Linked DNA regions of Niveibacterium microcysteis. The protein of the gene in region 1 binds, or shares a complex with, the protein of each later gene. Links are inferred from orthologs where the notes say so. Each region holds a gene or a part of one and is shown on either strand. Other genes may lie near its edges. The genes, in order: JY500_RS06930 and xseA.

Region 1 (2,890 bases):
CCTGCTCAGCTTTGATGAATTCCGGCTCGAAAGCGGCAATCTCTTCCGGGTAGTAGAACTCCACGACGTTCGTGGTCTTGTCGACGCCACGCGGAATCACGGTGCTCACCACCAAGACATGCGGATACCACTCGACCATGATGTTCGGGTAGTAGGTGAGCCAGATGGCGCCGTGCTTGGGTACCTCGCCGCCATAGTAGTCCAGCACCGCCTTGTGCCACTTCGCATAGCTCGGCGAGCCCGCCTTCGCCAGTGAGGTAATGCCGACGCGTTGCACCGAATACCAGTCGCCGAACTGCCAGGTCAGATCGTCGCAAGTAACGAAGTTGCCCAAGCCAGGGTGGAACGGCGCAACGTGGTAATCCTCTAGGTAGACCTCGATGAAGGTCTTCCAGTTGTAGTTGCACTCGTGGATCTCGACGTGGTCGAGCACATAGCCGTCGAAGTTGAGCTCGCTGGCGAGTTTCATGCCGGCCAAATCGACGTTTGGCGAGCGCGGCCCCTTGAACAGCAAGCCGTGCCAGGACTCCAGCTTCTGCTTGTTCAGATGAAGGCACGGATTCTGCGGAAAGTGCGGCGCCCCGATCAGCTCACCCGCGTTGTCGTAGGTCCAGCGGTGGATCGGGCAAACGATGTTGTTCGCCTTGCCCGAGCCCTGCAGCATGATCGCCTGACGATGACGGCAGATGTTCGACATCAGCCACACCGCATCGTTGTTGCGGATCAGCATTTTCGCGTGGTCCAGCCACTCGATCGAGCGATAATCAGCGACTTCGGGGACCATGCGTTCATGCCCCACGTAGCCAGGGCCGGCATCGAAGATAAGGCGCTGCTCCAGCTCGAAGACCTTTTCATCGAAATACCAGGACACGGGCAATTGCGACACCGCCGGTGCCAGCTGTTCACGCAGAGACATAATGGGTATCCCCAACCTCCACTGCCGGCAAGGCCGGCGAGCAAAAAGCGTTAAAGTATAATTAAACCAACAACCTACGAAAAGGTCTTTGGCTCGGGCATGATACCGCTCCCGCCAAGGAACTCCACGCCTTCCGGCCAAGACATCCTCGATGGCAAAGACCAGCGACAAACCCAAGTCTTTCGAAGCCGCAATGACCGAGCTTGAATCGATCGTTGCCGCCATGGAAGCCCCCGATCTGCCTTTGGAACAAGCGCTCGCGCATTTCGAACGCGGCACCCGGCTGCTCCGCTACTGCGAGGGTACGCTGAGCGAGGCCGAGAATCGTATCCGCATCCTTGAGAACGGGCGCCTGGAAACCTTCGGCGACGAAAGCAACGCGTCATGAGCGATCCGCAGCTCGCCGCATGGATGCGGCAACGCCAGGCCGAAACCGAAGCCGCGCTGGAACGCCTGCTGCCCGATGCACGCATCGCGCCGCAGCGCCTGCACGACGCCATGCGATACGCCACGCTGGGTGGCGGAAAACGGGTACGCCCGATGCTCGTCTACGCGGCGGGCGAACTCGCCGGCGCCAACGCTCGCGCCCTGGATCATGCGGCCTGTGCCGTCGAAATGATCCATGCCTATTCGCTCGTGCATGACGACATGCCCTGCATGGACGACGATGTGCTGCGTCGCGGCAAGCCAACGGTGCACGTCGAATACGACGAAGCGACCGCGCTGCTGGTTGGCGACGCATTGCAGACGCAAGCCTTCCTGGTTCTCGCCGAACCGGATCTGTTCGACGATAGCCGTCGCCAACTCGAAGCACTGCAGCTGCTTGCACGCGCTTCCGGTTCGCGCGGCATGGCCGGCGGCCAGGCGATCGACCTTGCATCGGTCGGCCAGACGCTGGATCGCGAATCGCTCGAAGTCATGCACCTTCACAAGACCGGTGCGCTGATCCGCGCCTCGGTCCAACTCGGGGCGCTGTGCGGTGACGTTCCCCCTGACGCACTGCAGGCGCTCGATCGTTTCGGCAAGTCCATCGGCCTGTTGTTCCAGGTCGTAGACGACATCCTCGACGCCGAAGCGGACACCACCACTCTGGGCAAAACCGCCGGCAAGGATGCCGCCAACAACAAGCCGACCTACGTGACCCTGCTCGGGTCGAGCGAGGCCAAACGGTTTGCCGCGGACCTGCGCAGCGACGCACACGCCAGCCTCGCCATGTTCGGCGAACGCGCCCGTCGCCTAGCCCAGCTGACCGACTACATCGTGGACCGTTCCTTCTGACGACACGACAAGAATTTGGGGACTTCGTAACACATGAACGCCTATCCCTTGCTTGACCGCATCGAGCACCCGGCCGACCTGCGCCAGCTCGAACGCAAGGACCTTGCCCAGCTGGCCGACGAATTGCGCAGTTTTCTGCTCGACTCGGTATCCAAAACGGGCGGACATCTCTCGTCCAACCTTGGCACGGTCGAGCTGACCATCGCGCTGCATTACGTCTTCAACACACCGGCAGACCGCATTGTCTGGGACGTGGGCCACCAGACCTACGGCCACAAGATCCTCACCGGTCGCCGCAAGGCAATGTCGACGCTGCGGCTCTATCAAGGGATCTCCGGCTTCCCGCGCCGCTGCGAAAGCGAATACGACACCTTCGGCACCGCACACTCGTCCACCTCGATTTCCGCCGCACTCGGCATGGCGATCGCGGCACAGCGCAGCGGCGAGGCGCGCAAGGCGATCGCCGTGATTGGTGATGGCGCAATGAGCGCCGGCATGGCGTTCGAAGCGCTCAACAATGCCGGCGTGGCGGACAGCGATGTACTCGTCATCCTGAACGACAACGAGATGTCGATCTCGCCGCCGGTTGGTGCGCTGAACAAGCATCTTTCGCGCTTGCTTTCGGGCCGCATCTTCAACGGCGCGCGCGACATCGGCAAACGCTTCCTGGAGCAGTTACCGCCACCAGTCTTTGAG
Region 2 (3,217 bases), 120 kb from region 1 along the record:
TGATCGCCTGCTGTTCCATCTCGACGACAAAATCGTCGACCTGGGCGCGGAAGTGGCGATAGGCGATCAGCGACGGAATCGCGATGATCAGGCCGAAACCGGTGTTGTAGAGCGCCACCGAGATACCGTGCGCCAGTTGCTGCGGGTTGGTACCACCCGGCGACGTGGAGCCGAAGATCTCGATCATGCCGATCACGGTACCGAACAGGCCCATCAGCGGCGTGACGGTGGAAATCGTGCCCAGGGTCGTGAGGAAACGGCCCAGCTCATGCGCCACGGCACCGCCGGCCTCTTCGATCGACTCCTTCATCACGTCGCGCGAAGCCTTGGCGTTCTTGAGCCCGGCGGCAAGCACGCGGCCCAGCGGCGAGTGGTTCGCCACCCGCAACACCAGCTCATCGGTGATGCCGCCCTGACGGAGATCGCCAATGATCTTGTCGACCAGCCCGACAGGGACAATTTTGCTGCGACGCAGCGCGACGACCCGTTCAAGGATCAAAGCAAGGGCGATGACGGACGCCACGATCAGGAAGTAGATCGGCCAACCGGCAGCCTGAATGATCGCCAACACGTGTGCAGCTCCTTTAGATGCGGGGGATATCGCGAAGCATGGGACTTTAGCGCGGCGGCATGGCGACCGGCAAGCCGGACGACAGTGCACACAATCCACAGATTCTGTGGATAAGTCGGTGGATTGCCGTCGTGACAGCGCGCTAAGTCACCGTCCCACAAGGGATTTTTCTGCTCCGATGCAAAATGAAGCTATGATGAAAGATCATATTTTTCAGTAACTTACAAGCCCTGATTGCCGATTCGTCGATCTGCCGCACGAATTGCCCTGCAAGCAGCGCGGGATGTGGATTCCGCTAGAATGGAGCCAATGTTTACGCGCCCTGACGCCCCATTTCGCCCCGCAGACGAAGCCCTGGCCGTGTCGGAATTTGTCCGACACGCGCGGCGCGTGCTTGAGGGCGCATTTCCGCTCGGCTGGATCAGCGGCGAAGTGGCCAACCTCACCCGAGCGGCATCGGGGCACCTCTACTTCACGTTACGGGACAGTGCAGCACAGGTGCGCTGCGTGATGTATCGATCGCGCGCCCAGTTGCTGCCGTTCCGCCTTGAGGAAGGCCTCCAGGTCGACGTACGCGCGCTCACCACGCTCTACGAACCGCGCGGCGAGTTTCAATTGCAGGTGGAAGGCATACGTCAGGCGGGGCGCGGTGGCCTTTTCGAGGCTTTTCTGCGGCTCAAGGAGCGTTTGGCCGCCGAGGGCCTGTTCGACGAAGCGCGCAAGCGCCCCCTGCCGCCAATGCCGCGCGGGATCGGCATCGTCACGTCGACTGCCGGCGCGGCCCTGCACGATGTGCTGGTCGCGCTTGAGCGCCGCGCACCACATCTGCCGGTAGTGATCTATCCCAGCCCAGTTCAGGGTGCCGACGCGGGCGGGCGCCTTGCCGCCGCAGTTGCCGAAGCAGGCGCCCGCGCGTCGGCCGACGGTATCGACGTTTTGCTGGTATGCCGTGGCGGTGGCAGCCTTGAAGACTTGTGGGCCTTCAACGACGAGCAACTGGTGCGCGCAATCGTACGCAGCCCGATTCCGGTGATTTGCGGCGTCGGCCACGAAACAGACTTTACGCTCGCCGACTTTGCGGCCGACCTTCGCGCGGCAACACCGACGGCGGCCGCTGAACTGGCCAGCGCCGGGCTGATGCTGGCGGCACAGCGGCTGAGCCGCCATCGCGATGCGCTGCGACGGCTCGCCCTGCGCAGGGTCGAAAGCGCCTATGAAACCCTCGACCGCGCCCGCCTGAGACTGCGCCATCCTCGCGAACGGTTGGCGCGACAACGGGATCGCGTCGCAGCCCTCGCGCCTCGGCTTGACCGCGCCGCGGCACTGCGGATCGAAAGGCTTCGCGCGCGCTGTGGCTTGCTCGGGCAACGGCTCGGCCATGCACTGCCGGACCCCGCAGCCAAGCGAATCGTCGTCGAGCGACTTGGGCAAGCACTTTCCGCCAGCTTTGACCGCCGGCTGACAGGTAGCCAACGCCAGCTCGACGCGCTGCGCGCCCAATTGGGTCAGCTCAACCCCGATGCCGTGCTGGCGCGCGGCTACGCAATCGTGCGCGACGAGCAAGGCCGGGTCGTGCGTGACGCCGCCGGGCTGATGCCGGGCGATCTGATCGATGTGCAAACGCGCGACGCGCAAATTGCAGCACGGATCGAGACCCTTTCCGCGAAAGGGTCGAAACCCGGGCCCCAGCACGACTAGAATTCGACTTCCAACCCACAGGAGCACACAAAAAATGGAACATACGCTGCCCGCTCTGCCCTACGCGAAAGACGCACTGGTCCCGCACATCTCGGTCGAGACCTTTGACTATCACTACGCCAAGCACCACCAGGCCTATGTGACCAACCTGAACAACCTGATCAAGGGCACCGAATTCGAAGCCCTCGACCTGGAAGCCATCGTGAAGAAGGCGCCGGCTGGTGGCGTCTACAACAACGCCGCGCAGGTGTGGAACCACACCTTCTTCTGGAATTCGATGAAGCCGAACGGCGGCGGCGCCCCGAGCGGCAAGCTCGCCGAAGCGATCAATGCCAAGTTCGGCAGCTTCGACGCTTTCAAGGAAGCCTTCACCAAGAGCGCAGTCGGCAACTTCGGTTCCGGCTGGACCTGGCTGGTGAAGAAGGCTGACGGCTCGGTCGACATCGTGAACATGGGCCCGGCAGGCACGCCGCTGACCACGGGCGACACCGCGCTGCTGACGATCGACGTGTGGGAGCACGCCTACTACATCGACTACCGCAACGCACGCCCGAAGTTCGTTGAGGTGTTCCTCAACAACCTCGCAAACTGGGACTTCGCCGCCGCCAACTTCGGCGCCTGACCCCGGTAACAACGCCGGGCCTGCGGGCCCGGCGCGCCCTCAACCCGGGCCCAACAGCGTCGCACGCGCAAGGCAGGTAGTATTGCGCGTCTGGCAACAACCCCCTTCACGGCAGATTCCCCTACAGTCCGGGAACGAAATGCCGTAATCGCGAGAATCGGGGGCGCGACGTCGGCCATGCCTGTGGCCGGAACGACACGGGAGATCAAGGTGAGCGAGGCGCAGAACCAGCCGGACGACGAACTGGAGTTCATAGACGACGAGCCGGAAGCCGGAAGCGCGACGGGCCACGAGAGCCTGCGCAAGTCCTGGCGGGTGCTGATCGT

Evidence for each region.
Region 2: the proteins of JY500_RS06930 (region 1) and xseA are in contact, whole or in part, in a cryo-EM structure (PDB 8TXR), measured with the Escherichia coli proteins. The link is inferred for Niveibacterium microcysteis from one-to-one orthologs.

The regions. Positions count from the first base shown.
Region 1 is NZ_CP071060.1:1,489,102-1,491,991, reverse strand. Bases 31-2,685 are described here. They hold JY500_RS06930 (exodeoxyribonuclease VII small subunit), read left to right. Parts: upstream 31-1,067; coding sequence 1,068-1,304; downstream 1,305-2,685. Other genes in these bases: dxs (1-deoxy-D-xylulose-5-phosphate synthase), read left to right, coding at 2,228-2,685; JY500_RS06925 (polyprenyl synthetase family protein), read left to right, coding at 1,301-2,194; JY500_RS06935 (aromatic ring-hydroxylating oxygenase subunit alpha), read right to left, coding at 31-916. In the rest of the region: more of JY500_RS06935, read right to left, coding at 1-30; more of dxs, read left to right, coding at 2,686-2,890. UniProt on the Escherichia coli protein: Bidirectionally degrades single-stranded DNA into large acid-insoluble oligonucleotides, which are then degraded further into small acid-soluble oligonucleotides.
Region 2 is NZ_CP071060.1:1,613,624-1,616,840, reverse strand. Bases 89-3,070 are described here. They hold xseA (exodeoxyribonuclease VII large subunit), read left to right. Parts: upstream 89-871; coding sequence 872-2,269; downstream 2,270-3,070. Other genes in these bases: JY500_RS07395 (GGDEF/EAL domain-containing response regulator), read left to right, coding at 3,069-3,070; JY500_RS07400 (superoxide dismutase), read left to right, coding at 2,304-2,891; JY500_RS07410 (MotA/TolQ/ExbB proton channel family protein), read right to left, coding at 89-571. In the rest of the region: more of JY500_RS07410, read right to left, coding at 1-88; more of JY500_RS07395, read left to right, coding at 3,071-3,217. UniProt on the Escherichia coli protein: Bidirectionally degrades single-stranded DNA into large acid-insoluble oligonucleotides, which are then degraded further into small acid-soluble oligonucleotides.